Regions from separate parts of the Streptomyces sp. S186 genome, predicted to be linked through region 1. Evidence: riboswitches for the same ligand, from Rfam matches in the RefSeq annotation. Region 1 holds a riboswitch; each other region holds the start of a gene.

Evidence for each region. Region 1 has a riboswitch for cobalamin ahead of ACRAS8_RS31865 (CbtB domain-containing protein). Riboswitches for the same ligand answer to the same signal wherever they lie in the genome.
Region 2: linked by a shared signal. The riboswitch ahead of cobN (cobaltochelatase subunit CobN) and the one ahead of ACRAS8_RS31865 (CbtB domain-containing protein) in region 1 are both predicted to bind cobalamin.
Region 3: linked by a shared signal. The riboswitch ahead of ACRAS8_RS11970 (ribonucleoside-diphosphate reductase subunit alpha) and the one ahead of ACRAS8_RS31865 (CbtB domain-containing protein) in region 1 are both predicted to bind cobalamin.
Region 4: linked by a shared signal. The riboswitch ahead of ACRAS8_RS35110 (hypothetical protein) and the one ahead of ACRAS8_RS31865 (CbtB domain-containing protein) in region 1 are both predicted to bind cobalamin.

Annotation. Positions count from the first base shown of each region.
Region 1 is NZ_CP193932.1:7,363,505-7,371,097, forward strand. Features, by position in the region: gene ACRAS8_RS31850 (amidase) at 1-549, opposite strand, end outside; gene ACRAS8_RS31855 (protein kinase domain-containing protein) at 744-2,756, shown strand; gene ACRAS8_RS31860 (CAP domain-containing protein) at 2,826-3,314, opposite strand; cobalamin riboswitch at 3,755-3,897, shown strand; gene ACRAS8_RS31865 (CbtB domain-containing protein) at 3,936-4,157, shown strand; gene ACRAS8_RS31870 (CbtA family protein) at 4,181-4,933, shown strand; gene ACRAS8_RS31875 (histidine phosphatase family protein) at 4,980-5,591, opposite strand; gene ACRAS8_RS31880 (PAS domain-containing protein) at 5,706-6,968, opposite strand; gene ACRAS8_RS31885 (ATP-grasp domain-containing protein) at 7,325-7,593, shown strand, end outside.
Region 2 is NZ_CP193932.1:4,331,487-4,339,079, forward strand. Features, by position in the region: gene ACRAS8_RS18575 (precorrin-2 C(20)-methyltransferase) at 1-222, opposite strand, end outside; gene ACRAS8_RS18580 (precorrin-8X methylmutase) at 219-851, opposite strand; gene cobG (precorrin-3B synthase) at 848-2,353, opposite strand; cobalamin riboswitch at 2,439-2,588, shown strand; gene cobN (cobaltochelatase subunit CobN) at 2,623-6,225, shown strand; gene ACRAS8_RS18595 (MFS transporter) at 6,308-7,579, opposite strand.
Region 3 is NZ_CP193932.1:2,893,644-2,901,236, forward strand. Features, by position in the region: gene ACRAS8_RS11940 (carbohydrate ABC transporter permease) at 1-32, opposite strand, end outside; gene ACRAS8_RS11945 (carbohydrate ABC transporter permease) at 29-1,012, opposite strand; gene ACRAS8_RS11950 (extracellular solute-binding protein) at 1,127-2,392, opposite strand; gene ACRAS8_RS11955 (GntR family transcriptional regulator) at 2,634-3,395, shown strand; gene ACRAS8_RS11960 (DUF3311 domain-containing protein) at 3,573-3,833, shown strand; gene mctP (monocarboxylate uptake permease MctP) at 3,830-5,497, shown strand; cobalamin riboswitch at 5,797-5,928, shown strand; gene ACRAS8_RS11970 (ribonucleoside-diphosphate reductase subunit alpha) at 6,114-7,593, shown strand, end outside.
Region 4 is NZ_CP193932.1:8,088,779-8,096,371, forward strand. Features, by position in the region: gene aceB (malate synthase A) at 1-434, shown strand, start outside; gene ACRAS8_RS35105 (3-hydroxybutyryl-CoA dehydrogenase) at 431-1,300, shown strand; cobalamin riboswitch at 1,461-1,686, shown strand; gene ACRAS8_RS35110 (hypothetical protein) at 1,856-2,188, shown strand; gene ACRAS8_RS35115 (acyl-CoA thioesterase) at 2,202-2,699, shown strand; gene ACRAS8_RS35120 (hypothetical protein) at 2,617-3,216, opposite strand; gene ACRAS8_RS35125 (ATP-binding protein) at 3,958-5,298, opposite strand; gene ACRAS8_RS35130 (response regulator) at 5,305-6,042, opposite strand; gene ACRAS8_RS35135 (hypothetical protein) at 6,039-6,821, opposite strand; gene ACRAS8_RS35140 (class F sortase) at 7,114-7,593, opposite strand, start outside.

The DNA.
Region 1 (7,593 bases):
CTTGCCGAGGATCACCGCGCCCGCCTCCCGCAGTCGGACCACCAGCGCCGCGTCGCGGTGTGGCGGGCGGCCGGCCAGTGCCAGCGACCCGGCACTGGTGGGCATATCGCGGGTGTCCACGTTGTCCTTGAGCAGGACGGGGATGCCGTCGAGTGGGCCGCGGGTCGCACCGTGCCGGTGTCTGGCGTCGCTGGCGGCTGCCTGGCGCAGCGCCGCCGGGTCGGTGCGCAGCACCGCATGGACCTTCGGATCGACGGCCTGGATCCGCCGCAGATAGGCGGCGGTCAGTGCCTGGGAGGTCAGCGCTCCGTCCGCCATACGTGCCTGGAGTTGCGGAATCGTCACGGTGTCGAGATCGACGCCCAGGCGAGTCGACTCCGCACGCGTCGACAACGGACTTGTGGGTGTACGGCCCGCCGGTGGTGGACCTCCAGTGCCGGCGCCGGCCCCGGTCGCGTCTGCGGATGAATCCGGCGCGGCCGCGCACAGCGAGCCCGTGACCAGGACGGCAACCAGTGCGGCCGCCGCCCGAATACTCCGCTTTCTCATGCTCCGCATGCTCCTCATGAGGGGCAGCGCACTACGGGCCGGCGGGCCGGCACAAGGGACTTTCACGCGACTTTCACGCCGTGGCGGCTTGCAGGGCGCCCGGTGCTGCCGCGGTGGCCCCGTCCGACGCTCAGCCGGGCGGACGGGTGCGGGATACTGTTCCCCCGTAATTGCCGGCACGGGTGGGGGTACGGGTGCGACCGCTGGCGAAGGGCGATCCGCGACAGATCGGGCCGTTCCGGATCATTGGGCTGCTCGGCGGCGGCGGAATGGGCCGGGTCTATCTCGGCCGCGCGGGGGACGGGCGGACCGTGGCGGTGAAGACCGCACGCTCCGAACTCGCCGACGACCCCGGCTTCCGCAAGCGCTTCGCCCGTGAGGTGGCCGCGGCCGGGCGGGTCGGGGGACCGTTCGTGGCGCCGGTGGTCGATGCCGCGCCGCAGGACGACGTGCCGTGGATGGCGACCGAGTACGTGCCGGGCGTCCCCTTGAGTTCCGCGGTGCACGACGTGGGACCGTTGGCCGAGCGCACCGTGTGGCTGCTGACGGCCGGCCTGCTCCAGGCGCTGTCGGCGGTGCATGCGCACGGCCTGGTGCACCGCGATCTCAAGCCGTCCAACATCCTGCTCACCGCCACCGGCCCCCGCGTCATCGACTTCGGCATCGCGCACTCCGCGGCGGACACCGCGCTGACGGCGACCGGCACCGCCCTCGGCACCCCGGGGTTCATGGCCCCCGAACAGCTCGTGATGAGCGGACCCGACATCACGGGCGCCGCGGATGTCTTCGCGCTCGGTGGCGTGATCGTCTACGCGGCGACCGGCGACGGCCCGTACGGCAACGCCGAGCCGCAGGTGCTGATGTACCGCACCGTGCACGAACAGCCGCAGTTCGGTCAACTCCCGGTGAAACTTGGTGGGTTGGCGGCATCGTGCCTGGCGAAGGACCCGGCGCGGCGACCGGCCCTCCCCGAGCTCGTCGCGCGGGTCGGCGCACCGGGCCCGTACGACGACTGGCTGCCGGACCCCCTCGCCGGGCAGCTGCACCGCCTGTCCGCACAGCTCGGCGACCCCAGATCCCACGACAGATCCCACGACACCTCCCCCGCGGGCCCGTCGGCCGCAGAGCCCGCCGGCGCCGCCTTCGACCTCGGCGCGCTGCCGACCCGCACGATGGCCGATCCCCCGAAGTCCCCGTCGCCCACCGCCCCACCGCAGGTCCCCACGCGCCCCGGTCCGCTGCCTGGGACGTACGGCCCGCCCGCGCCCTCGGGCCCGAGCCGTCGCCGTGTGCTTGCGGCGCTGTCCCTCGCCGGTGTCGCGGCCGGTGGCGGGGCGCTGGCCTGGACGCTGTGGCCGGAGGGCGGGAAGGCGGGCACGGGTGGCGGGGGTGCGGCGGGCAAGCCCGGCGGGGGCGCGAAACCGTCCGGCCGGTTGCCGCAGGCGATCGCGGACAAGGGCATCATCACCGTCGGCTCCGATATCGCCTATGCGCCGATGGAGTTCCTCAGCGACGGCAAGCCCGCCGGCCTCGACGTCGATCTGGCCGACGCCCTCGGCCGTGAGCTGGGCGTCCGCTGCACGTTCCGGAACGCGACCTTCGACTCCCTGCTCGCCGGCCTCGGCCAGGGCCGGTTCGACCTGGTCATCTCGGCGATGGTCGACACCAAGGACCGCCAGGGCGGGCAGGCGAGCGGGGCGAAGACCGGGGGAGGGGTCGACCTGATCGACTACTTCCAGGCGGGGCTGTCGCTCGTCGTGCGCAAGGGCAATCCGGACCACCTCGGCAAACTGGAGGACGTGTCGGGCAAGCCGGTTGCGGTTCAGCGCGGCTCCGCGGCCGAGAACTACCTCGACGAACTGAGCCGGCGGCTCCCCGCGCAGCCGACGCTCCGGAAATTCGACTCGACGGCCGAGGTCTACGACGATGTCGCCCAGCGCCGTTCCCTCGCCTGCCTCGACGACTTCCCGGTCGCGGCCTACACCGCGGCGACCCACACGGGCGGCGGCGCCTTCCAACTCGTCGGCGGACAGATCGATTCCGTCCCCTACGGCATCGCCGTCGCCAAGACCGGTACGGCACTGCGCGACGCCGTGCGCGAGGCACTCGACCGACTCATCCGGACCGGCGCCTACGCGAAGATCCTCCAGCGGTGGCACCTTCAGGACGGCGCGGTGGAGCGAGCCGTCGTCAACGGCGGACGGTAGGGCGTCCCTCCCCCCTCTCCCATGGGGCTCTCCTCTCCCATGGGGTTATTGGGCGGTTCTCCCGTGGGGTTATTGAGCGGTGGCGAAATCCTGCGTCCAGTAGTCGCCGGGCTGGGCGAGGCCGATGCCGGTCTCCTTGAACGAGCAGTCGAGGATGTTGCGCTTGTGTCCGGGGCTCGACATCCAGCCGGCCAGCACGCTCTCCGGGGTGGCGTATCCGTAGGCGACGTTCTCGCCGTAGCTGTTCCAGTTGTAGCCGGCGCCCTTGATCCGGGCGCCCGGGTCGGAGCCGTCGGATCCGGTATGTGACATATTGCGGTGGTCTGCCATGTCCTTGCTGTGGTCTTGGGCGGCTTTTGCCAGTTTTGCATTGACGGTCAGCGGGGCGCAGCCGGCCTTGCTGCGCTCCTTGTTGACCAGCTCCACCACACGGGCCGTGTCGACGGAGGCGGGGGCGGCGGAAGCCGCCATGGCGACGGAGGGGACACCCAGGGCGGCTACGGCGAGGGCGGCAAGCGTCAGCCGCCGGTGGTTGCTCTTCCTACGGTGCTTCTTCATGCCTGACCTCACTCGCTCGTTGCGCCGATGGCCGACATTCTGGGAAGTGCCGGCAGGGCGAGCAATGGGCACTACTACTAAACGGGACAGTTGATCCTTTGCCTCTTGCGGTGTGCGGGTGATCGTGCTGCCTCGCTCCGCGCGGCTTCGTATGCGTCTGGCACGACGTCAGGGGCGTGGACTCCGCTGGTGAACGACCGAAGCGGAGCGGCGGGCCGACCGCCGAGGCCCCGGGCGCACCTCATCGCCAGATCAAGCCGGACAAATTCTCATTTGTCGCCGCGGTGGTCACTACTAGGCACGATAGTTTCCGGCGTGCGCCGGTATGACGGATGTCACGGATGTGGGTTGTGGCGGCGGGCGCCCGGAACGGCAGCCGGAGGCGTGCGCCTTCGTCGACAAGCGCCTTCGTGGACAAGTGGCCCGTCCGGCCTTGGCGGGCCATCCGCCGCGCGGTAGTTTCTCTTCGATATCGACGACGGAGAAGCGGAAGCCGGTGGGACTCCGGCACGGTCGCGCCACTGTGTGCGGGACGCCTCGGGCGTCGCGTGAGTCAGACCCGCGGCCGTCGTCTTGTGCACCACCGAAATGGGACGCGAACTCCCAGAAGGAGGCTCTGCCATGGCGCAGACCATCGCCCGGCCGTCCGTCACCACCTCCGCCGCCCCCGTCACGCTGCCGCTGAAGGCGATCGCCCCGTGGGCGGTGTTCTTCGGCATCCTGATGCTGGTCCTGCTGTACTTCGTCGGCGCCGAGCAGGGCGCCACCTCCGTGTTCCAGGGCACCGACGTGCACGAGTGGGTGCACGACGCCCGCCACCTGCTCGGTTTCCCCTGCCACTGACACACACGGGGACGCCGCACATCATGAACTCCGCAACGGTCCGAAACCTGCTCGTACGAGGCATGCTCGCCGGCCTGGCCGCCGGCGGGCTCGCCCTCGTCGTCGCCTACTTCCTCGGCGAACCGAACGTCAACGGCGCCATCGGTTTCGAGGCGGCCCACTCCCACGAACACGAGATGGAGGTCGTCTCCCGCTCGCTGCAGTCCACCGCCGGCCTGGCCACCGGCGTCCTGGTCTACGGAATCGCCTTCGGCGGCATCGCCGCCCTCGCCTACTGCTTCGCCCTGGGCCGGGTGGGGCGGTTCGGTCCGCGGGCGACCGCGCTGCTGCTGTCGGGCTGCGCGCTGCTGGCCGGCTACGTGGTCCCGTTCCTGAAGTACCCGGCCAACCCGCCCTCGGTCGGGGAACCGGACACCATCGGCAAGCGCACCACGCTGTACTTCCTGATGATGCTGCTCGGCGTCCTGCTGGCGATCGGCGCCACGATGCTGGGCAAGCGCCTCGCGCCCGGGTTGGGCACCTGGTGGGCGACGGTGGTGGCGGTGGCCGCGTTCGTCGTCGTGGTCGGGTTGGCGTATGCGGTGCTGCCGGTCGTCAACGAGGTGCCGAAGGACTTCCCGGCCACGCTGCTGTGGCGGTTCCGGCTCTCGGCACTGGCCATCCAGACCGTCCTGTGGAGCGGATTCGGCCTGCTCTTCGGGGAGTTGGCCGAACGGCAGCTGAACCCTGAGCCGGTGTCGGAGGCGACGGCGCCGGGCGTATCCGCCGCGCACTGAGTCCCTAGGCACCGCGAGGGCATGCGGACCGTGCGGCCGGGCATCCCTATGCCTCGGTCGCCGGCTCCGCCTCGGCTGCGAGGGCACGTCCCAGCCGCAGGTTCCAGCGCCCGGACCGTCCGGTGAGCTCGGTGGCCGCGAGCGGAGGCACGTCGAGCCGCCAGAACGCCGTCTCCGGCGCGCCCAGCACGTGCAGCACCGCGGCCCGTACGACCTCCGGTTCGACCACGGCGAGCGTCCGTCCGTCGGTCCCACCACAGTCGTCCAGCCACCGCGTGACCCGCTCGCACAGGTCCCGTACCGACTCGCCGCCGTGCGGTGCCGCGCCGGGATCGGCCAGCCACCGGGCGACCGCGTCCGGCTCGGCGGCGCCCACCTCGTCGAGGGTGCGGCCCGTCCAGCGGCCCACGTTCAGGCCGGACAGTTCGGATGGTTCGGACCGTTCCTGGGCCGCCGAGGCGTCGAGGCCGAGTGCCGAGGCCGTCTCCCGGCAGCGCACGCTGGGGGAGACGCGGACCCGCGCGGCGGTCGGCAGGGAACCGGCCGCCGCGCGGGCCCGGGCCGCCCCGCCGTCGTCGAGCGACGAGCCGTCGTCGAAGCGGGCCTGCCGCAGCGATGCGCTGATCGCCGGCGAGATGAGGGTGAGGCGGCTGGTCACGCGGTCGTTCCTCCTGCTGCTGCGGGCGTGGGGTGGTGTCCCGCCACGGGATACGGCACATGGTGCGCCGGCGCGGTGAGCGGGGAGCGCCGCCGGGCCGTCGCGCCTCCGAATCTACGGTGTCGCCGCGCGGGGCGGCCATGCCTGAGGAGCGAGGATGCCCAGGACGTAGGCGCGGGCGACCAGGGCGCAGCGGGTCGGGGCGTCCAGCAGGTCCCGGAGGCGGCTGAGGTGGTAGTCGACGGTCTGCCGGGACAGGTGGAGCCGGGTGGCGATCTCGGCGTTGCTGCGGCCGGTCGCGAGCAGGGAGAGGATGCGGACCTGGCTGGCGGTGAGCGGCGGGTGCGGCTCGTGGGCGAGTGCCTGGTGGGTGACCACGGCCCAGACACCGACGGCGCGGGACCTGCCGCGGCCCACCGTCGTCAGGTGCAGACGGGCGCGGCGCTGCCGGCCGCGGCCGTCGAGGAGGACGGCGGAGGTCTGGAGGCGGCGGTGGCGGCGGGTGATCAGGGCGCGCCAGTCCCGTTCCAGCGCCGGTAGTTGCGAGTCGGGGGCGAGCAGGGTGTCGGCCCGGCTGCCGACGAGTTCCGAGAGGCGGGTGCCGAGCAGTTCGGCGGCGGCCGCGCTGGCCTGGAGGATCCGTCCGCCGGCGGAGAGCAGGGCGCACGGCAGTCCGCTGTGGTCGCGCAGCGCGCAGAGGCTGTCCTCCGCCTCCCGGCGCTGGTGCAGGGCGCGGGTGTAGTCGCTGATGTCGATATAGATTCCGGCCACACAGGTCTCGGTGCCCTCGCGGACCGGGAAGCGGTGCCCGGCCGCGTGGCCGCTGGTGCCGTCGGCGCGGTGGTAGGTGAGGGTGTGCCGGACCGGTGTGCCGCGGGCGAGCACGTCCTGGTCCAGTGCCAGTACCCGGTCGGCGTCGACCGGGGCGTCGACGTCGCGGACGTACTTGCCGATGACGTGCTCGGGCGTGGTGCCGTAGAGGTGGGCGTAGGCGTGGTTGGCCCAGCGGTAGCGGCCGGCGGCGTCCCGGATGAAGGCGGCGGCGGGGGCGAGGTCGGCGAAGGCGTCGAAGCGGCGGCCGGTGGTCTCGGCCGGGGCGACCTCGACGGCCACTCCGCGGGTGCGGTCCGGACGGGGGGCGTCCAGGGGCCAGTTCACGTCGAAGAGCCGGCCGTCGAACCGTGCCTGGCGGTGCGGGTTCCCCGGCGCGGCGGAGGGCGCGGGCGGCTCCCGGCGCAGGGCGTCCAGGAAGCGCTGGGCGGTGCCGGCGTCGTCGAAGGCCCCTCCGCCGCTGTCGATCACCCGGAGGTCGCGGTCGGCCTCCCACCAGGACACCGGGAGGTGTTCAAGCAGTGACTTCAGACCGGTCTCGTCCACGACTGCCTCTCTGTGCGGAGGAGTTGGCGGGGTGTGCCCGCGGCGGCGGTCTGCGGCCGCCCGCACGGGCATCCGTGGCATCCGTATCCCCGGCCCGCATGGCGTATGCCCGGTTCTCGGCCGATCTGACGCGCCTTCTCGCGGGCCGGCATTCTCCTACGGCATCACGGAACCTTCACAGTCGCCCTACGAACCCCTCGACTCTGGCATTTGCCTGAGGGGTCGGGGCCTGTGACGGCCCGGCAGCGGCCGTCCGACTGGTTCGCTGGAGTCAGGGCGTCCGGGTATCGGACCGCGGACGCCGACCGCCGCCAGAGAGACGGCCCCCAACCCCTTTGTGAAGGAGTCGGATTCCAGTGAGCTCGGTGCTGTTCGTGTATGCCAAGGGCGGACCGCCCTTGGGGTATGCCCTGTCACGGGTCGCCGCCCGCGCGGCGGTGCACCTGCTGGCGCTCAGCCCGCTGCCGCCCGCGATCGCCGCGACCGCCGGGCACCGGTGCGCCTCCGTGACGACCGCCACCGGGCCCGAACGGGGCGACCTGGTGTCCCTGATCGTCGACCGGGCCCAGGAGGTGGCCGCGGACGCGGTCGTCACCTTCTCCGAGTACGCGGTTGTCGCGGTCGC
Region 2 (7,593 bases), 3.0 Mb from region 1:
GTGCCCGGCGGCGATGGACCGCGCGATGGAGCGTCCGTGCCGGGCGCTGTGGTACGCCACCACATCGGCCCCGGCGATGATCTCCACCGCCCGCACGGTCATCAGGGACGGGTCGCCGGGGCCCAGGCCGACGCCGTAGAGGCGGCCGGTGGAACGCTCAGGGGAGGGCGCGGCCGGCTGGTCCGCCGCACCGCTGCTGGCCTGCTGCTCGCTCACGCTCACTCTTCCTCGCTCGCCAGGGCGTTGATCGCGGCCGCGGCCATGGCACTGCCGCCGCGCCGCCCGCGCACCACGATGTGGTCCAGCTTCGCCGGGTGGTCGATCAGCGCGTCCTTGGACTCGGCCGCGCCTATGAAACCGACGGGGATACCGAGGACCGCGGCAGGGCGCGGCGCGCCTTCCTCGATCATTTCCAGGAACCGGAAGAGCGCGGTGGGGGCGTTGCCGAAGGCGACCACGGCGCCCTCCATGCGATCCCGCCACAGTTCGAGGGCGGCGGCGCTGCGGGTGGTGCCCAGCCGCGCGGCCAGCTCCGGGACGGACGGGTCGCCGAGGGTGCACAGCACCTCGTTGTCGGCGGGCAGCCGCTTCCGGGTCACTCCGCTGGCCACCATGGTGGCGTCGCACAGGATCGGCGCACCGGCGCGCAGCGCGGCGCGGGCACTGGCCACCACCCCCGGGGTGAAGGCGAGGTCGCGGACGAGGTCGACCATGCCGCAGGCGTGGATCATACGGACCGCGACCCGGCTGACGTCGGCGGGCAGGCCCGAGAGGTCCGCCTCGGCGCGGATGGTGGCGAAGGACTGGCGGTAGATCGCCGCCCCGTCCTTTTCGTAGTCGAACGCGGTCACTGGGGCCTCGGGTTGGTGGGTTGAGGGGTGGAAGGAGAAGCAGAGGGGGCAGACGGCGGAGCACCGGGCGGGGGCAATGTTTCACGTGAAACCGGCGCCGGTGAGGCCGTTTCACGTGAAACGGCGGCCAGTTGAGATGTTTCACGTGAAACCGTCGGTGGCGGCGGGGAGTTGGGGCCCACCGCGGTGGTGCGGTAGCCCTCGGGCGTCGCCAGCGCATCGACCCAGGCGCCGTGCGGATGGCCGCAGCGCCGTTCGCAGCCCGACCAGTGGACGGGCAGCCTGGCGGGCACTGCGGAGCCGTCCGCCGGGACGGGCCGGCCCACGGAGAGCGCGGCCGCCGCCTCGCTCCGCACGTCCCTGCGGGACTTGGCGCAGCCGGGCAGGCCCGTGCAGGCGGTGACCCGGCGCCAGGGGGAGTCGGGGTCGGTGACCAGTCCGGCGGCGGCGAGGTCGGTCAGCCGCCGGGCGGCCAGGGCGGCGGGCAGGCCGGGGACGACGATGCCGCGCCAGGGCGTGAGGCGCAGCGTGCCGCAACCGTCGTCGTCGGCGATCCCGGCCAGCAACCGCCATTGGGCCACCGACAGACGGCCGAGCGGCGCGAGGACCACGACGGCGCGGCGGCCGTCGGGTCCGTCGACCGCACCGGGGGCGGTGGCATCGGCGTACGGCACGGCCGGCCGCGGGCCGGCGGCGTCCGCGTACTCCGCGGCGATGCCCGCGGTCCGCAGCGCGCGCTGCACCTCCCGGGCGGTCAGCGGCCGCGCTGCGGGCAGTTCGCGGACCCGCCAGGCGCCGTCGCCGCGCTCCGCGGCGGCGGCCAGGAAGACCTCCGCGGCCGTCAGCGCCGCCCGCGGGACGTCGTCCGCCGCGATCCGCAGCACCGCCCGCTCGTCGCCGACCCGCAGCAGCGCCCCGTACCCGGACGCGGTGTCCGGCGGATACGCGGTGTCCGCCGGGGCCCGCCGGCCGGATTCTGCGAGCAAGGTCACATCGCCGCCCAGGTCCGCCACATCGCCCCGTCCGTCGTCCAGGACGAACAGGAAACGGCCCGAGAGCGCCGTCGCCGGCTCGCTCGCGCACAGCAGTGCGTCCAGGCTCCGGGCCCACAACCGCACGTCGGAGGGGGTGTGCCGGTCCAGTCCGGCCAGCGGTGAGGCCAGCACGTTGCGGATCCGCTCATGGCGGACGGACGGCAGCAGCCCGGCGTCGGCGAGCAGACCGGCGAGCGCCTGCCCGCAGTCGTCGGGCAGGCCGCGGAGTTCGACGTTGCCGCGGGAGGTGAGCGAGAGACGGCCGTCGCCGAGGCGGTCCGCGGCGTCCGCCAGCGCGCTGGCCTGGCGCACCGTCAAGTCCCCGGCGGGCACCCGCACTCGGGCCAGCCGGCCGTCGGCGGCGGAGTGCAGCCGCAGCGCTCCCGGGCAGGCGTCACCGCGGTCCCGTACCGGCGGTCCGGGCCGGTCGGGGCGGGGTGCGGGGGTGGGCGGCATGGCGGCGAGCATACCTACGTCGGTGGCGCCCGGAACCGGGTCGAGGGGATCGGGTGAGACGGCCGCGTAGGCCCGCTCCCGCGGTCCGGCGGCAGCCCTTACTATGCAGGTCGGCGGGTCGGCTGACCCGCCGGACGCCAGCGACGGCGCCAAGGGAGGAAGCCCGGTGAGAATCCGGCGCGGTCCCGCCACTGTGAACCCGGCCACCGCCGGGTGAGCCAGGAACTCCCGCCGTCCATACGACCACCCGGGGCGTGGACACCCCGAGGAAGGGCTGCGCCGTGATTCTGCTGCTGTCGACCTCCGACACCGACCTGCTCAGCGCACGCGCGGCCACCGGCCCCGTGCCGTACCGGCTCGCCAACCCCGCCCGCCTCGACCTCGCCGAACTCCCCGGCCTGCTGGAGGGCGCCGACCTCGTCGTCGTCCGCCTCCTCGGCGGCCTCCGCGCCTGGGAGGACGGCCTGGACGTGCTGCTGGCCGCGGACCAGCACCGCCCGGTCGTCGTGCTCACCGGCGAACAGGCCCCCGACGCCCAGCTCATGGAGGCGTCCACGGTCCCCGTCGGCATCGCCGCCGAGGCACACGCCTACCTCGCGCACGGCGGCCCGGCCAACCTCTCCCAGCTGGCCCGCTTCCTCAGCGACACCGTCCTGCTCACCGGCCACGGCTTCGAGCCGCCCGCGGCCGCGCCGTCCTGGGGCCCGCTGGAGCGCGCCGCGACGGAGGCGGCCGGCCCGACGGTGGCGGTGCTCTACTACCGCGCCCACCACATGAGCGGCAACACCCGCTTCGTCCACGACCTGTGCGACCAGATCGAGCGCGCCGGCGGCCGTCCGCTGCCGCTGTACGTCGCCTCGCTGCGGGCCCCCGAGCCGGAGCTGATCGAGGAGCTGCGCGCGGCCGACGCCCTCGTCACCACCGTGCTCGCCGCGGGCGGCACCAGGCCCGCCGAGGCGTCCGCGGGCGGCGACGACGAGTCCTGGGACGCGGGCGCACTGGCCGCCCTGGACGTGCCGATCCTCCAGGCGCTCTGCCTGACCGGGTCGCGCGCCGCCTGGGAGGAGAACGACGAGGGCCTCTCCCCGCTCGACGCCGCCTCGCAGATCGCCGTGCCGGAGTTCGACGGGCGGCTGATCACCGTGCCGTTCTCCTTCAAGGAGATCGACGAGGACGGCCTCCCGGTCTACGTCGCCGACGCCGAGCGAGCCGCCCGGGTCGCCGGGATCGCCGTCCGGCACGCCCGGCTGCGCCACATCCCGGCTACTGAGAAGCGGCTGGCGCTGGTGCTCTCCGCCTACCCCACCAAGCACTCCCGGATCGGCAACGCGGTCGGCCTGGACACCCCGGCCAGCGCCGTCGAGCTGCTGCGCCGCCTGGCGGCCGAGGGCTACGACTTCGGCGACGAACCGGTGCCCGGCCTCGCGTCCGGCGACGGCGACGAGCTGATCTACGCCCTCATCGAGGCCGGCGGCCACGACCAGGAGTGGCTGACCGAGGAACAGCTGGCCCGCAACCCGGTCCGCATCCCCGCCGCCGACTACCGCCGCTGGTACGCCACGCTGCCGCAGGAGCTGCGGGAGTCCGTCGAGGAGCACTGGGGCCCGCCGCCCGGCGAGATGTTCGTCGACCGCAGCCGGAACCCCGAGGGCGACATCGTGCTGGCCGCCCTGCGCCGCGGCAATCTGCTGATCCTCATCCAGCCGCCGCGGGGCTTCGGCGAGAACCCGATCGCGATCTACCACGACCCCGATCTGCCGCCGTCCCACCACTACTTGGCGGCCTACCGCTGGATCGCCGCGCCCGCCGCCGACGGCGGGTTCGGCGCCGACGCCATGGTCCACCTCGGCAAGCACGGCAACCTGGAGTGGCTGCCCGGCAAGAACGCCGGGCTCTCCGCCGCCTGCGGCCCGGACGCGGCGCTCGGCGACCTCCCGCTCGTCTACCCGTTCCTGGTCAACGACCCGGGCGAGGGCACCCAGGCCAAGCGCCGGGTGCACGCCACCCTCGTCGACCACCTCGTCCCGCCGATGGCCCGCGCCGACTCCTACGGCGACATCGCGCGCCTGGAGCAGCTGCTCGACGAGTACGCCGCGATCTCCTCGATGGACCCGGCCAAGCTGCCCGCCATCCGCGCGCAGATCTGGACCCTCATCCAGGCCGCCAAGCTCGACCACGACCTGGGCCTGGAGGAGCGCCCCGACGACGACGGCTTCGACGACTTCCTGCTGCACGTCGACGGCTGGCTCTGCGAGGTCAAGGACGCGCAGATCCGCGACGGCCTGCACGTGCTGGGCGCCGCCCCGGCCGGCGAGGCCCGGGTCAACCTCGTCCTGGCCATCCTGCGCGCCCGGCAGATCTGGGGCGGCACCGCCGCACTGCCCGGACTCCGGGAGGCGCTCGGCCTGGACGAGTCCGCCGCCACCCGCACCGCCGCCGACGACGCCGAGGCCGTCGCCCGCGGCCTCGTCCAGGCCATGGAGGACGCGGACTGGGACCCCGCCGCCGCGGCCCGGGTCGCCGAGGGCCACCCGGCGGCGGTCGCCGACATCCTCGACTTCGCCGCCCGGGAGGTCGTCCCGCGGCTGGCCGCCACCACCGACGAACTGGACCACGCCCTGCACGCCCTGAACGGCGGCTTCGTCCCGGCCGGCCCGTCCGGCTCGCCGCTGCGCGGCCTGGTCAACGTCCTGCCGACCGGCCGCAACTTCTACTCCGTCGACCCCAAGGCCGTCCCGTCGCGGCTCGCCTGGGAGACCGGGCAGGCGCTCGCCGACTCGCTGCTCGGCCGCTACCGCGACGACAACGGCGACTGGCCGGAGTCGGTGGGCCTGTCCCTGTGGGGCACCAGCGCGATGCGCACCTCCGGCGACGACGTCGCGGAGGCGCTGGCGCTGCTGGGCGTCCGCCCCGTGTGGGACGACGCCTCGCGCCGGGTGACCGGCCTGGAGGCCATCCCGCTCGACGAGCTGGGCCGCCCCCGCATCGATGTCACCCTCCGCATCAGCGGCTTCTTCCGCGACGCGTTCCCGCACGTCATCGGGCTGCTCGACGACGCGGTCCGGCTCGCCGCCGGTCTCGACGAGCTGGCCGAGAGCAACTTCGTCCGGGCCCACGCCCAGGCGGACCTCGCCGCGCACGGCGACGAACGCCGCGCCACCACCCGGATCTTCGGCTCCCGCCCCGGTACGTACGGCGCGGGTCTGCTCCAGCTCATCGACTCCCGCGACTGGCGCACCGACGCCGACCTCGCCGAGGTCTACACCGTCTGGGGCGGCTACGCCTACGGGCGCGGGCTGGAGGGCCGCCCGGCCCGCGAGGAGATGGAGACCGCCTACAAGCGCATCGCGGTGGCCGCCAAGAACACCGACACCCGCGAACACGACATCGCCGACTCCGACGACTACTTCCAGTACCACGGCGGCATGGTCGCCACCGTCAAGGCGCTCAAGGGCAAGGCCCCGGAGGCGTACATCGGCGACTCGACCCGCCCCGAGACCGTTCGCACCAGGACGCTGGTGGAGGAGACGTCCCGGGTCTTCCGGGCCCGTGTGGTCAACCCCCGCTGGATCGAGGCGATGCGCCGCCACGGTTACAAGGGTGCCTTCGAACTCGCCGCGACCGTGGACTACTTGTTCGGCTACGACGCCACGACCGGTGTCGTCGCCGACTGGATGTACGACAAGCTCGCCCAGACCTATGCCCTCGACCCGGAGAACCGCGCGTTCCTCCAGGAGGCCAACCCCTGGGCGCTGCACGGCATCGCCGAACGCCTCCTGGAGGCGGAGTCCCGCGGTATGTGGGAGAAGCCGGACGCCGAGACGCTCGCGGCGCTGCGGGAGGCGTTCCTGGAGACCGAGGGCGAGCTGGAGGGCGAGGACTGAGAGGCGCGAAGAGAGCGCGGCGGAGCGGTGTTTCACGTGAAACACCGCCCCGCTCTCCCCTCCCGCTTCGGGTCCCGTCCACTCAACTCCGCGGCCACTCAAGCCGTTTGGCGAAGTGCAGCCACGCGGCCAGGACCACCAGGACCGCGGTCGCCCCGCCCAGCGTCATCACCGCCGCGGGGGAGGTCCGGTCCACCACCAGCCCGCCGGCCAGCGCGCCGAGCGAGAACGTCGCCTGGAACGACGCGGTGAAGAGCACCGACGTCGCCTCGGGCGCACCGGGCGCCGCCTTGGCGAACCAGGTCTGCGAGGTCACCGGCACCGCCCCGTACGCGACGCCCCAGACCACCAGCAGCGCCAGCGCGCCGACCGGGCCACGGCCCAGGACCGGCAGCAGCAGCGTGGCGAGCGCCAGCAGCCCGGCCGCGAGCCCGAAGACCGTGCGCGGACGCCGCCCCACCACGGCACCGCCGGCGAAGTTCCCCACCACCCCCGCGACGCCGTAGACCAGCAGGAACACCGTCACCGTCCCCGCCGACGCGACATGGGCGGTCCGCTCCAGGAACGGCGTCACATAGGTGTACGCGCCGAAGTGCGCCAGCACGATCAGGAACGTCATCAGCAACGCGAACCGCGTGTGCACCCCGCGCAGTACCTCGCGCAGCGCCGCCGGGCCGGTGGCGCGGACCGCCGGCAGCGGCGGCAGCACCAGCGCGGTCAGTACCAGCACCGCCACCGCCAGCGCGCCGACCGCGGCGCAGGCGAGGCGCCAGCCGGCCAGATCGCCGAGGAAGGTCCCGGCGGGGACCCCGACCACCGAGCCCAGCGGCACCGCGGAGAAGACCACCGCGGTGGCCCGGCCGGCCGACTCCGCCGGCACCAGCCGCGCGGCGAGCCCGGCCCCGATCGACCAGAACCCCCCGATCACCACGCCGACCAGGACCCGCGACAGCAGCACCAGCCAGTAGGCCGGCGCGACCGCGGCCAGGAGGTTCGCCAGCGCCAGCAGGGCGATGAACGCGCAGAGCATCAGCCGCCGGTCGATCCGCGCGGTGGCCGGGATCACCGTCGGTGCGGCGCACGCGGCGAGGAGGCCGGGGAGCGTCATCATCAGCCCCGCGGTGCCGTCGGAGACCCCGAAGTCGTCCCCGATCCGCGTCAGCAGACCGATCGGCAGGATCTCGCTGGTGACGATGGTGAAGATGCCCAGGGTCACGGCGAGCACGGCGAGCCGGCCCTTGAGGGGCGAACGGCCCGCCGGGGCCGGGGGCGTCGCGGGCCCGGAGCCCCGGCGGGCCGTCGAGCGCGGCCGGGATCCGGCGGGGGTGGGCGCGGTGCTGTCGATGGTCGTCATGCCGTCCGTCCTGA
Region 3 (7,593 bases), 4.5 Mb from region 1:
GGCCAGATCCGGCCGGCGAGTGAGCGCTTCACAGCGCGTCCTCCTCTTGCTTGAGCGTCAGGCGCAGGTAGTACGCGGTGAGGGCGAGCAGCACGACGAGGGTCAGGACGGAGATCGCGGCGCCCATCCCGAAGTGGAGGTTGCCGACGCCCTCGGTGAAGGCGTAGATCGGCAGCGTCTCGGTGAGGCGGTCGGGGCCGCCCTGGTTGACGGCGAAGATCTGCGGGAACGCCTTGAAGACCCAGATGACTTCGAGGAACGTCGTGGCCATGAAGAAGGGCCGCAGGAAGGGGAAGGTGACGGCGGTGAAGATCTTCCAGGTGCCGGCGCCGTCCATCCGGGCCGCCTCGTAGAGCTCCTTGGAGATCGTCGTGGTGGCCGCGTAGAGGTTGAGGGCCACGAAGGGGAGCGACTGCCAGACGATCAGGACGGTGATGACGAAGAAGGTGGACAGCTGCGTGCCGACCCAGTCGTAGCGGGCCATGGAGTGCCAACCGAGGTGGTCCAGCAGCCAGTTGACGACGCCGTAGCGGGAGTCGAAGAGCCACTGGAAGACGGTGGTGGCGGCGATCGACGGCATCGCCCAGGCCAGCACCAGCGCCATCGACAGCACCAGGCGCATCTTCGTGCCGAGCCGGGCCAGCAGCAGTCCGAGCAGGGTGCCGAGCACCATGATCAGAACGACGTTGACGGCGGTGAAGGCGAGGGTGCGGACGGTGACCCGCCAGAACTGCTCGCTGCCCAGGATCTCCTGGTAGTTGCCCAGCCCCCGCCAGTCGGTGAGGTGCTGGATCAGCTCCTTCATGTTGAGGTTCTGGAAGGAGAGCACCAGGTTGCGGACGAGGGGCCAGCCGAGGAAGACCGCGGTGGCGAGCAGGGCCGGGAGCAGCAGCAGGTAGGGCGCGCCGCGGGCGGCCCGCCGGCCGCCGGGGCCGCGCCGGGCGGGCGGCGCGCCGCCCTTGCCGGTCCGTGGCGCGGTCCTCCCCGCCGCTTCGTCGAGCTGCACTGCCATGAGCGTGTGGTCCCCTCGTTCCCGTGGTTGCGCCTGTGGTGCCGGTGGAGGCGGCCGGGCGTACGGGCGGGGGCCGGGGCGGCCCGGCCGGGCCCGTACGCGTCCGGTGGCCGGCTACTGCTTGGCGAGCCGGGCGTTGATCTCGGACTCGATGTCCTTGGCGGCGTCGGCCGGGGCCTTACCGTTCAGGACCGCGGTCATGTAGTTCTTGATCGGGTTGGGCACGTTCTCCACCGCGGCCCACTGCGGGATCAGCGGGGTGGTGCCGCCGGCCTTCTCGGCGGCCGGGGCGGCGGCCGCGGCGGCCGGGCTGTCCTTGGCGGCGCCGGCCAGGGCCGGGGACTTGGGCGTCCAGCCGGCTTCCCGGACCATCTGGGCGTCGTTGTCCTTGGCGAGCGCGACCTTGAGGAATTCCCTGGCGAGTTCCTGGTTCTTGCTCATTCCGGCGACCGCGAAGTTGGAGCCGCCGAGGAAGACACCCTCGGGCTTTCCGGCGGTCTCCCCCGGAATGGTGAAGAAGCCGATGTCGTCCTTGATGGCCGGGTTGGTCTTGATGGCGGTGGCGGCCTCGTATCCCATGGCGATCAGGGCGCCGGTCTTTCCCTTGGCGAAGATCTCGGCCTGCTGCGGGGTGGCCTCGTCCTTGTTCTTCGGGGCGCTGCTGAACGCCTGGTACTGCTTGTAGATGTCCATGGCCTTGGCGACCTTGGGGTCACCGAAATTGGAGACCCACTTGTCGCCGTCCTTCTTCACCAGTTGGGCGCCGGTGCCGATGGTCAGGCCGTCGAGGAAGTACCAGTTCTGCCCGGGCAGGTAGAGCGGCTCGGCGTCGGTCTTCTGTTTGATGGTCTCGAAGTCGTGGAAGAGTTCGGCGCGGGTGGCGGGGGGCTTGGTGAGGCCGGCCTTCGCCCAGATCTTCTTGTTGTACATCACCACGCGGTTGCCGGCGAACCACGGCAGCGCGTACTGCTTTCCGTCCACCGTCGCGGCCTTGTTGAAGGCGTCGTTCCAGTCGGCGCCGATCTCCTTCTTCAGGTCGCCGAGGTCCACCAGGGCGCCGGCCTTGGCGTAGGCGGCGGTCTGGGTGTTGCCGATCTCGACGACGTCCGGCGGGGTGTCCTCGGAGAGCGCGGTGCTCAGTTTCTGCTGAATGCCGTTCCACTGCTGGACCTTGAATTCAACGGTGGCGCCGGTCTTCTTCTCGAATTGCTCGGAGACCTGCTTGGTCCATTGTTCCGGATTGGATCCGGACATCACCCAGACGGTCAGCTTCTTTCCCTTGAAACCGTCGGCACCCGCATTTCCGCTGCTCGACCCACAGGCAGCGACACTCACCAGCATTCCCGCGACCGCGGTCGCCGCTATGAGCCCACGCTTCATCGCGCTCTCCCCCTCGAGGACGGGTTTGGCTTTAATGGTTTAGACCAGTTCTCGCAGCTTGGCCTAGACCTTTAGGGGTGTCAAGGGTGTATAAGAGTCGCTGTCAGGTCCGTTACCGGACCGACATCTGACGGGCCGGGACCCGCGCCGGCGCATGGGCATCCCGTCCGTGCCACGATGTGAGCCGCTACGTACGGAGGAGCCGGTGACGGCAGCACGACAGGCATCGGAGAGGCGGGTCATGGACACCGAGGCGGACAGCGCCGAGAACGGCGGCGGCGGCGCGCGGACCGCCCGGGTGCCCAAGTACTACCGGCTCAAGCGCCATTTGCTGGAGATCACCGAGACCCTGCCGCCGGGCACCCCGGTGCCGCCCGAGCGCACCCTCGCCGCGGAGTTCGACACCTCCCGCACCACGGTCCGCCAGGCTCTTCAGGAACTGGTCGTCGAGGGCCGCCTGGAGCGCATCCAGGGCAAGGGCACCTTCGTCGCCAAGCCCAAGGTCTCCCAGGCGCTGCAACTGACCTCCTACACCGAGGACATGCGGGCCCAGGGCCTGGAGCCGACCTCCCAGCTGCTGGACATCGGCTATGTCACCGCCGACGACCGGCTGGCCGGGCTGCTGGACATCGCCGCCGGCGGCCGGGTGCTGCGCATCGAGCGGCTGCGGCTGGCCAGCGGCGAGCCGATGGCGATCGAGACCACCCATCTGTCGGCCCGGCGGTTCCCCGCGCTCCGCCGCAACCTCGTCAAGTACACCTCCCTGTACACCGCGTTGGCCGAGGTCTACGACGTGCGGCCGGCGGAGGCCGAGGAGACCATCGAGACCTCGCTGGCCACCCCGCGCGAGGCCGGGCTGCTGGGCACCGATGTCGGACTGCCGATGCTGATGCTCTCCCGGCACTCCCTGGACGCCCAGGGCCGGCCGGTGGAGTGGGTGCGCTCGGTCTACCGCGGCGACCGCTACAAGTTCGTCGCCCGCCTGCAGCGGCCGGCGGACTGAGCCGCCCGCACCCTCGCACCCGTCCCGTCCGGGCACCGGGCCGGCCCAACTCCCCCACGGCAACGGTGTCGTACCGATATGCGGACAGCTAGTGACGCGCGCCACGACCCTGGCTTAGATTTCCAGCCGATCACCCACCGGAATTCACCGAGTTCACCAGGGACGGGAGCCACGGTCATGGCTGAGAACGCCGCATCACCGGACCGCAGACCGGTCGTCACCCCGACACGGTTGGTGGCCGGATTGTGCCTGCTCGCCCCGTTCGTCGCGATGCTGTGGGTGAGTTCCTACGCCCGGATCGAGCCGACGCTGATCGGGATCCCGTTCTTCTACTGGTACCAGATGGCGTGGGTGCTGATCTCGACGGCGCTGACGACCCTGGCCTACAAGCTCGTCCAGCGTGAGCAGCGCGCCCGCAAGGGCGGTGCGGCCCGATGACGACCCCCGTCACGACCCTCGCCGCCGCCTCCCGGGGCGTGAACGGCGTGGCCCTCGCCGTCTTCGTCTTCTTCTTCCTCGCCGTCACGGTCATGGGCTTCCTGGCCGCGCGCTGGCGCCGCGCCGAGCACTCCGCCAACCTCGACGAATGGGGCCTGGGCGGGCGCAGCTTCGGCACCTGGATCACGTGGTTCCTGCTCGGCGGCGACCTCTACACCGCGTACACGTTCGTGGCGGTGCCGGCGGCGATCTACACCGCGGGCGCGTCCGGCTTCTTCGCCGTCCCGTACACCATCCTGGTCTACCCGCTGATCTTCACCTTCCTGCCCCGGCTGTGGTCGGTCTCGCACCGGCACGGGTACGTCACCACCTCCGACTTCGTCCGCGGCCGCTTCGGCTCGAAGGGCCTGTCGCTGGCGGTGGCGCTCACCGGGCTGCTCGCCACGATGCCGTACATCGCGCTCCAACTCGTCGGCATCCAGGCCGTCCTGGACGTGATGGGCGTCGGCGGCGGCGAGCACGCCAACTGGTTCGTCAAGGACCTGCCGCTGCTGATCGCGTTCGCGGTGCTGGCCGCGTACACCTACTCCTCGGGGCTGCGGGCGCCCGCGCTGATCGCGTTCGTCAAGGACGGGCTGATCTACCTCGTCATCGCGGTGGCGATCATCTACATCCCGATCAAGCTGGGCGGCTTCGGCGAGATCTTCCACGCGGCCGGCAAGGCGCTCGCCCAGCCCGGGCCGATCGCCGGCAAACCGCGCGGCGAACTGACCAGCGGCCCCAACGCCCAGTGGGCGTACGCCACACTGGCGCTCGGCTCGGCGCTGGCGCTGTTCATGTACCCGCACTCGATCACCGCGACGCTCTCCTCGCGCAGCCGCAACGTCATCCGCCGCAACACCACCATCCTCCCGCTCTATTCCCTGATGCTGGGCCTCCTCGCGCTGCTCGGCTTCATGGCGCTCAAGGCCGGGACGGACACCCGGGGCAACGCCCAGCTGGCGATCCCGCAGCTCTTCGCGGACATGTTCCCCAGCTGGTTCGCGGGGGTGGCGTTCGCCGCGATCGGCATCGGCGCGCTGGTGCCGGCCGCGATCATGTCGATCGCCGCCGCCAACCTCTTCACCCGGAACGTCTACAAGGACCTCCTCAAGCCGGGCGCCACGCCCGAGCAGGAGCACAAGGTCGCCAAGCTGGTCTCCCTCCTGGTCAAGGTCGGTGCGCTGGTCTTCGTCCTCACCATGGACAAGACCGTCGCCATCAACTTCCAGCTGCTGGGCGGGATCTGGATCCTGCAGACCATGCCGGCGCTGGTCGGCGGCCTGTTCACCCGCTGGTTCCACCGCTGGGCGCTGCTGGCCGGCTGGGCCGTCGGCATGGTCTACGGCACCCTCGCGGCATACGGGGTGGCCGGCCCGACCCAGCAGCACTTCGGCGGCTCCAGCGCGGAGATCCCCGGCATCGGGCAGATCGGCTATATCGGCCTCACCGCGTTCGTCCTGAACGTCGTGGTGACGGTCGTCCTGACGCTCGTCCTGAAGGCCCTCAAGGCCCCCGAGGGCACCGACGAGACCTCCCCCGACGACTACACCGCCGACCTCGGCGACCAGGGCGTCACCGCCGACCTGTCACCGGCCACGACGGGGGCACCGGCGGGGCACTGACGCTCCATCACCCGCGGACTAGGGCGCTTCTGACGGATCTCGGTGGAGGAAGGAGCGGCGCCTGGTGCGTGCTCTCGCAAGGCGCCGGGATGGCTTCATAGCGGAGCTATGGAGACATTTCGGCAACGCCGCGAGAGTGCGTGCCAGGCGCCGCGACGCCGCGGAGATCCGTCAGAAGCGCCCTAGGGCCGCCGCACTCCCCCAGCGGGGCGCGGCGGCCCTTCGCGCTGCGCATACCTGCGGGAATGATATGAGGCGGCGACACAAGATGTGGGGGTGCGCGCGGGGAGCAGCACAAGATGTATGCTCGTCCTCGCTGTCGCCGCAGGGGAATCCGGTGCGAATCCGGAACTGTCCCGCAACGGTGTGTGAGCGTGATCCACGGGCCGTCCCCACGAGCCCGGCGGCCCGCTCCCGAGTCCGAGGACCTGCCGACGGTACGTCCGCACCGCCATCGGTGCGGCGTCGATACGTCCGGGCCCCGAGGGGTGGGCCGACTGGACGCCGCGCGGCCGGCCCGCGCACCCCCGGCTCGCCGCGGGGTGCCCCCTTGCCCGCACGGCTCCCGTCGCGCCACCGCCCCTCCCGGCCCCCGCCGAGTGAGGGAGAGCATCAGGTGACCATCGCGCCAACGGAGCCCGCGTCAGACGCCGAGGTCGTGCAGCCCGTGGTGGCCACGCCTCCCGCGAACGAGGACGGCCCGGGCGTCGCCCTGCTGCGCACGCTGACCGAGCTGACCGCGGACCTGACCGCGACCGACCCCGGCAAGGTGGCCGCCGCCGCGCTGCGCGGCCGGCACCCCGGGTCCGACGAGGCCGAACTGCGGTCGCTGGCCATCGAGGCCGCGGCCGGGCTGATCGGCGACGAGCCGCAGTACTCCCGGCTCGCGGCCCGCCTGCTCACCCTCGCCATCGCCGAGGAGGCCGCCGGGCAGGGCGCCACCTCCTTCTCCGCCTCGATCGCGGTCGGCCACCAGGAGGGTCTGATCGCGGACCGCACCGCCGAGTTCGCCGGCACGCACGCCGCGGGGCTGGACGCGCTGGTGGAGCAGGCCCTGGCAGCCGGCGCCGACGACCGGTTCGGGTACTTCGGGCTGCGCACCCTGCACTCGCGCTATCTGCTGCGCCACCCCACCACCCGCAAGGTGATCGAGACGCCCCAGCACTTCCTGCTGCGGGTGGCCTGCGGCCTGGCCGAGGACGACTCCGCGCGGGCGCTCGCGGACGTCGCCGAGCTGTACCGGCTGACCAGCACGCTCTCCTACCTGCCGTCCTCCCCCACGCTCTTCAACTCCGGCACCCGCCACCCGCAGATGTCCTCCTGCTATCTGCTGGACTCGCCGCTGGACGAGCTGGACTCGATCTACGACCGCTACCACCAGGTGGCGCGGCTCTCCAAGCACGCCGGCGGCATCGGGCTGTCGTACTCCCGGATCCGCGCCCGCGGTTCGCTGATCCGCGGCACCAACGGGCACTCCAACGGCATCGTGCCGTTCCTGCGCACCCTGGACGCGTCGGTGGCGGCGGTCAACCAGGGCGGCCGCCGCAAGGGCGCGGCCTGTGTCTACCTGGAGACCTGGCACGCCGACATCGAGGAGTTCCTGGAGCTGCGGGACAACACCGGCGAGGAGGCCCGCCGGACCCACAACCTCAACATCGCGCACTGGATCCCGGACGAGTTCATGCGCCGGGTGGAGGCGGACGCGGACTGGTCGCTGTTCTCCCCCGCGGACGTGCCCGAGCTGGTCGACCTGTGGGGCGCGGAGTTCGACGCCGCCTACCGGGCCGCGGAGGCCGCGGGCAAGGCTCTCAAGCAGGTGCCGGCCCGGGTGCTGTACTCCCGGATGATGCGCACCCTCGCGCAGACCGGCAACGGCTGGATGACGTTCAAGGACGCCGCCAACCGCACCGCCAACCAGACCGCCGAGCCCGGCCGGGTCGTGCACTCCTCCAACCTGTGCACGGAGATCCTGGAGGTCACCGACGACGGGGAGACCGCGGTCTGCAACCTGGGGTCGGTCAACCTCGCCGCGCACCTCGGTGCCGACGGCGAGATGGACTGGGAGAAGCTGGACGCCACCGTCCGCACCGCCGTGA
Region 4 (7,593 bases), 730 kb from region 1:
CGCACCAGATCGAGCGCACCCGTGACGACGTGGAGGTCACCCCGACCGACCTGCTGTCCGTGCGCCGCATCAGCGGATCGCCCACCCCGGACGGCGTCCGCACCAACATCGCGGTCGCACTGCGCTACTTCGACGCCTGGCTGCACGGCCACGGCGCGGTCGCACTGCACGGGCTGATGGAAGACGCCGCCACCGCGGAGATCGCCCGGACCCAGGTCTGGCAGTGGCTGCGGCACCGCGTCCTCGACCGCGCCACGGTGCTGCGACTGCTCGACGACGAGACGGCCGCCCTGGCCAAGGAGAAGCCGGCGGCGTACGCGGACGAGGCCCGCGACATCTTCGTCCGCACCGCCCTCGGCCAAGAGCTGCCCGGCTTCTTCACCACCGACGCCTACACCCGCCACCTCGTGCGGCACGGAACGGAGCAGTCATGACCACGGGCATCCAGCGCGTCGGCGTCATCGGCGGCGGTCAGATGGGCGCCGGCATCGCCGAGGTCTGCGCCCGCGCCGGGCTCGACACCGTCGTGTGCGAGGTCGACACCGCCGCCGCTCGAAAAGCTCGCGAGCGCATCGCCGCCTCGCTGGGACGCGCCGTCCATCGCGGCAAGACGGACCGGGAGGCCGCCGAAGACGCCCTGGCCCGGCTCGTGTTCACCACAAGCCTCGACGACCTCGCCGACCGGCACCTGGTCGTCGAAGCCGTCGTGGAGAACCCGGACGTCAAGACAGAGATCTTCACCGCCCTCGACAAGATCGTCGAAGACCCGGGGGCCATCCTGGCCACCAACACCTCCTCCCTCCCGGTGATGCGTCTGGGCATGGCCACCGGCCGGGCCGACCGCGTCCTCGGCCTGCACTTCTTCAACCCCGTGCCGGTCATGCCACTGGTGGAGATCGTCACCTCGCTGCACACCAGCACCGAAGCGGCCACGACGGCGGAGACGTTCGCCCGCGACGCGCTCGGCAAGACCGTGATCCGCTCTCAGGACCGGGCCGGCTTCGTCGTCAACGCCCTCCTCGTCCCCTACCTCCTGTCCGCCGTCCGGATGGCGGAGTCCGGCTTCGCCACCGCCGCCGACGTGGACAAGGGCATGGAGCTGGGCTGCGCCCACCCGATGGGACCGCTCCGGCTCGCCGATCTGATCGGACTGGACACCGTGGCCTCCATCGCCCGCTCGCTGTACGAAGAGTTCAAGGAACCCCTGTACGCCCCGCCGCCGCTGCTGCAGCGGATGGTCGAGGCCGGGCTGCTCGGCCGGAAGACCGGCCGGGGGTTCCACACCTACGACCGGGGTTGAGGGACCCCGGGGTGCCGCCCGGGCCAAAGGACCCGCGCTGCGGTGGGACGAGGCGCGGGGCGACGGTTGGAGTCGTCCCGCGCCTCGTACAAGTGGCCTCAGCAGAACGGGATTTGCCCTCCGTGACGCCGAAGGTGGTAACCGGGTCATACCTCGCCATAAGGTGGCGAGTGCAGCTGGTGCGCCCTGCCCGCCAGGCAGGCGCGTCGTAAGAGGGAACCCGGTGGGAATCCGGAACTGCCCCGCAGCGGTGAGTGGGAACGACCGCCGTCATACGCACTGGACCCGAGGTACGGGGTCCGGGAAGCGACGGCCAGTAGGTGCCCGCCGGGAGACCGGCGGACGTGCCCGCGAGTCCGAAGACCTGCCCGCTGCCCGCGTGCGCCCATGCGTACGCGGAGATCCCGGTGACCTTCGAGGGCGGGTCGGCGTAGTCGTCAGGCGGGCACCAGCGTGTGCGGTGGCACAGGCGGCGTGCCCCGCCCGGCCTGCCGTCCTTCGCGCCTTCGTCACGTCCCGGGGTCGCTCCACCAAGAGCTCGCGCAGGAGAGTCTTGTGACAGCCAAGTCCGCGGCCGCGGCGACACGCGCCACCGTGTACGGCTACCCCCGCCAGGGCCCGCGCCGGGAGTTGAGGAACGCGATCGAGGGCTACTGGCAGGACCGCGTCGGCGCCGCCGAACTCCATCGGACCGCGCCCGTGCCGCGCAGCACCAACTGCCAGCAGCCCGCCGAGGCCGGTGCGGGCGAGGGACCGACCGGCGACCGGCTGTGGATCAATCCGGACTGCGGTCTGAAGAGCCGCTCCTGGGCCGAGGTCCGCCCGGCCATGGAACGGATGACCGCGGCAGCCCGGCACGTCCCCCACCAGCTCTCCACCAAGAACTGAAAGCCGTCGAACCATGGACCGCATCACCACCGGCCCGGCCCACAAGGCCCCGGCCGACTCACAGGTGACCCTCGCCCACATCATGAGCGAGCACGACACCAACCTGTACGGCACCATCCACGGCGGCGTCATCATGAAACTCATCGACGACGCCGCCGCGGCCGCCGCCGGACGGCACGCCGGCGCACCCGCCGTGACCGTCTCCGTCGACCGGATGACCTTCCTCACTCCCGTCCATGCAGGCGACCTGCTGAGCGTCCACGCAAGCGTCGAATACGCGGGACGCACCTCCATGGACGTCGGCGTGCGCGCCACCGCCGAGCGGTGGAACGCCTCCGGGCCCACCGCCGAAGTAGCCACCGCCCACCTGACGTTCGTCGCCATCGACGAGCACGGCGCACCCCGGCCCGTACCCGAGCTGCGACCGGTCACCGCCGAGGAACACCAGCGACAGCTCCAGGCCGTGCGGCGCCGCGCACTGCGCGCAGACCGACGCACAGCCGCCGGCTGAACCGCGGGGCGGGGGTGCCGGACTCCGGTACCCCCGCCCCGCGCCACTGCCGCAGCAGTAGACGGTCGGCCACACGCGACCGCTTTCCTGCGCTCCAGCAATTGCCATGCATACCGAAAAGCGAGCCACGCCGGCACAGGCAGGGCCGAAGGATCTGGTCCGGCGGGGTATCCGGGCCGTCGGCCGCCTCCAGGCTCTCCTTCGCGAGGTCGGGGTGCAGCTCGACCTCGCACCGCTCGACCGTCCAGTCGGCGAGCAGCTCCGAGCGTTCCAGCAGCTCCTCCACCAGGGCATGGACCGCCTCCTCGGCGAACTTCAGCGCCGGCGCGTCCACGAACACCTTCACTGATACACCGCCGGGATGGACGCCCACCCACGTGTCGGCGATCTCCACTTCCACACCGTCCGGACCGTCGATCGACTCGACCGAGTCGACACCCTGCTCCAGAAGCGCCCCGGCACCGACCCGCTGCAGCTTGTCCATCTCCGGAGCGCCGCTCGCGATCTGTGTATCCACTGTCGCTGCGTACGTCACGCCGCCCAGCCTTGCAGGACAACACACCACTTGCGGCAGCAATGCCGACTTCGAACCGTCCTTGCACGCACCCGCCGAGCAGAGCCCTCAGCTGCAGCGCAAGCCTGTTCGGTGGCAAATCCGGCCGCCGCGCCACTCTCGTCCCAGATGGAGCAAGGGGGCGTCTTCTCAGGTCAGGAAGTCATTGGGCGGCGGAAGGCCCCCTGATTCCCAAGCTCAGAGTGCGGGTTCGATTCCCGTCACCCGCTCCAGAGCAAAGGCCAGATCGACACTCTGGGCCTTGTTCGTTTGCTGCCTCGCCCTTTTGGGGTCGCGTGCCATTCGAGTGCCACAACGGACCGATTAATGCGCCGAGTTGGGCGCTCGCAAGTCACGGCCGGGTAGCCTGATCGTCCGTCACCTCGAATCGCGAGACGCCCGAACTCCGGGTCGGCGAGCGCTATTCCCTTGCCCGCTTCCCATTCCTGCACCGATTTCGATATCAGGGCCACCAGTCTGGTCCAGGAGTGCGTTCGACGCGCACCATCCGCTCGCTGACGCCGAGGGCGCGCAGCAGGTCGAGGATTTCGATGACCTCAGAGAGCGGGAAGAGGCGGACTGTCGCAGCCGGTTCGGCGATACGACGTCGCGGGTGATCCCGGAACGCCCAACGCGTCTGCGCAGGCCGGGGCTGTTGCACGGTCAGCGACTCGGCAGGGGCGACCGCGCGGGGAGACGGTCCCGTCAACCCTCGGCGTCGAGCGGGAGTGTGAGGACGGCCTGGGCTCCGCCGTCGGGGGCGTTGGTGAAGGTCAGCCGGGCTTTGATGAGGTGGGCGTGGCCCAGGGCGATGGTGAGGCCGAGGCCGCTGCCCTTGCCGCGTTCGGGGGCGCCGGTACGAAAGGGGCGGGGCCCTTCGGCGAGCAGGCCGGGCGGGTAGCCGGGGCCGTGGTCCCGGACGGTGACCGTGCCCCGTTGGAGGGTGACGGTGACCGGGGGGTGTCCGTGCCGGTGGGCGTTGGCAAGGAGGTTGGCGACGATGCGTTCCAGGCGGCGCGGCTCGGTCAGTACGGCGGTGTCGTCCACCACGTCGAGGCGGGCGGGGAGGGCGGTGGAGGCGATGGCCCGCTGGAGTACTTCGGTGAGGTGGTGGGGTTCGAGGTGGGCGGTGTCGACGTCTGCGTCGAGCCGGGAGACTTCGAGCAGGTCCTCGATCAGGCCGCACAGCGCCTCGGCCCGGTCGCGTACGAGGTCGGCCTCGTGGGAGTCGGGCAGGATCTCGGCGGCGGCGAGCAGGCCGGCAGCGGGGGTGCGCAGTTCGTGGGTGACGTCGGCGGCGAACCGCTGCTCGGCGCGGAGCCGGTCCTGGAGGGCGGCGGCCATCTGGTCGACGGATGTGGCGAGTTCGGTGAGTTCGCGGGAGCCGCGGATGCGTCCGATACGGGCGTCGAGGCGGCCGTCGGCGATCGTGCGGGCGGTCGCCGAGACCCTGCGTACCCGGGCGCTGAGCGGTTTGGCGAGCAGGAGGCCGACGAGGGAGATGACGGTGGCGCTGCCGGCGGCCAGCGCGATGGTGGTGCGGGCGAAGCGGTCGTCGGCGTTGCGTTCCAGGCTGTAGTCGCTGCGTACGGACAGGGTGCGCGAGCCGATGCCCGCTGCCGCCCACAGGACGGGACCGTTGGGACCGTTGACGAGTTGGGTGGCCAGACGGCCGTCGGAGACGCGCCGGGCGAGTTCGGGTGGCAGTCCCGGGGCGTCGAGTGCGACGTTGTCGCCGGTGACGGCGGAGGTCTGCGCGTAGGTGTTGAGTGCCTGTTCCAGACGGCCGAGAACGATGCTGCGGTTGAGGTCCAGGCGCTGGTCGGAGGCGGTCACGGTGGTGAGCGCGCCCAGTGCGGCGGCCAGCACGCAGGCCACGGCGGCGATGAGGGCGGCGACCCGCCAGTGGAGGCTGCCGCCGGACTTCACACCGCCGTCGGACTTCGCGCCGTCGCCGGCTTTCCTGCCGCCGGGCTTCTCGCGGCGGCGGCTCGTCGCACCGGTGGAGCCGGCGGGCACGCCGGGACGGGGCAGGCTGCCAGGCATACCGGGTCAGCCGACGATCTTGTAGCCGAAGCCCCGGACCGTCACGATGCGCTCGTGCCCGATCTTGGCGCGGAGCCGCTGGATGTGGACGTCGACCACCCGGGTGTCGCCACCCCAGGCGTAGTCCCAGACCTCCTTCAGGAGGGTCTCCCGGCTGAGCACCCTGCCCGGGGCCGAGGTCAGCTCAAGGAGTACGCGCAGCTCCGTCGGGGTGATCGGCAGCAGTTCCCCGGCGACCCGCACCTCCATCGTCTCGGCGTCCAGCTCCAGGTCGCCGACGCGGCGGATGTCGCGTGGCGGGGCGGGCGCCACCGGTTCCGGGGCCCGTCCTGCGTCCGCGGACGGAGGCAGGGCGGCCCGCCGCATCAGCGCGCGCAGCCGGGCCGCGAGCACATTGGCACGGAACGGCTTGGTGACGTAGTCATCGGCACCGGCCTCAAGGCCCGCGATGACGTCGATGTCGTCGCCCCGCGCCGAGATCATCAGCACCGGGACGGTGCTCTGCTCGCGGATCGAGCGGGTCAGGCTCACCCCGTCCAGCTCCGGCAGCATCACATCGGTGACCACCGCGTCCGGTGCCTCGGCTTTGAAACGGGCCAGGGCCGAGGCGCCGTCGGCGACGGAGGTGACGTCGAAGCCGAGGCGGTTGAGGGAGACCGTGGTGGCCTCGCGGATCACGTCGTCGTCCTCGACGACCAGGACGCGCGGGGCGGATTCCGGGGGGTGTGCCGGGGGTGTGCTCATGGCGTGTCGGGCGCTGCTTTCACGGTGTGGGAGGACGGCTGCTTCGGTGACGGCTGCTTTGCGGACGAGGGCGAGGGCGAGGGTTTCTTCGGGGGTGGCGTGCTGGACATGGGGGTGGTCACTGTGGAGTGCAGCTCCAGCTGGCGCAGTTCGGGGTTCCAGCGGTAGCGGTCGGTGGTGACCTGCCGGAGGCCGCCGGGCCAGTCCGGGTCGCGGGTCTGGCGGATGACGAGGTCCCGCTCCTGGAGATCCACTTGGTTCTTCCCCTGCATGCCCAGCGCGAGGATCGGATAGACGCGGCTTCCGTCCGACCAGTAGACGTAGAGATCGGTGGTGAGCTCCGGGCTGATCCCGTCGGTCGGCTGGAGGCGTGGGTCGGGGTCGATGAGCACGAGGAGTTCCGGTCTGCCGTCCCCGGTGAGGTCCCGCAGTTCGGGGTGGCGCAGTCCGCACCCGGAGCCCGGCTTGCAGCGCTCCACGGACTGCTTCATCTCCCGGCCCACGCTCGGGTCCTTCGCGATCACGTCCCGCGCACTCACGCTCCGCAGGTCGCCGCCTGGCGGCAGCATGAGACCCGGCAGGGGGTCGGGCCGGTACGGAGCAACCGAGGGCGGTGGGGAGGCGGGCGGCTTGGGGGTCACGTCCCACAGCGTCACCGGCAGCGGCGGTGCGCCGGCGGTCGCTCCGGCATCCACCACCGAGGTGGTGTCCCCGCACCCGGCCAGGACAGCAGCAGCGAGTGCTGCCCCGACCGCCACGGAGAGCTTTGAGAGGCGCATGCGGTGATTCCTTGCCGTGTTCTGCGCGAATGGGACGGCCTTTACCTTCGTTCCCCCACTCGGCACTGGGGCCGCTCTCACGTCACAGCTGGCCGGACGTTCCGTAACGCTCGTGCAACGTCGAACAACGTCGAAAGGGAAGCGGAAGGGGAAGGGGCACGGGAGCGGTACGGGAGGGCTGAGGCGTGAGCGCGCCAATAAGGAGCCTAACAAGCACAAAGTGACCCGTCGGTAGCCTTCGGCCGAGCGGTGCTGCGGGGCTCGGGCCGGCTGTGGGCCGAGGCTGCCGAGGCTACTGGGCGAGATTGGCGTAGAGGATGATGTTGTCGGCGCGGTGGCCGTTCACGATCGGGCCGCCGCAGGTGAGCAGGCGCAGCTCGGGACCGCCTGTGTCGCCGTACACCTTGCCGGTGGGGAACTTCTTCTTGTCGACCTGCTGGATCTCGCGGATCTTGAAGGTGGCGGTGGTGCCGTCCGCGCGGCCGACCTTGATGGTGTCGCCGACCTTGACGTTCTTGATGTTTTTCATCAGGGCCGGGCCCTTGGCGGTGTCGTAGTGGGCGACCAGCACCGCCGGGCCCTTCTCGCCTGGTGTGACACCCCCGGCGTACCAGCCGGCCTGGTCCGCCTTGTCGACCGGGGGGACGCCCAGTTCGCCCGTGCTGTCCACGTTCAGCGGCAGCACCGGACCGGCGTCGACGCCTGCGGAGGGGATCTGGAGGCGGGTGGGCTTGGAGGGCTTCATCGGCGTTCCCGCCCGGTCCGGGCCCGG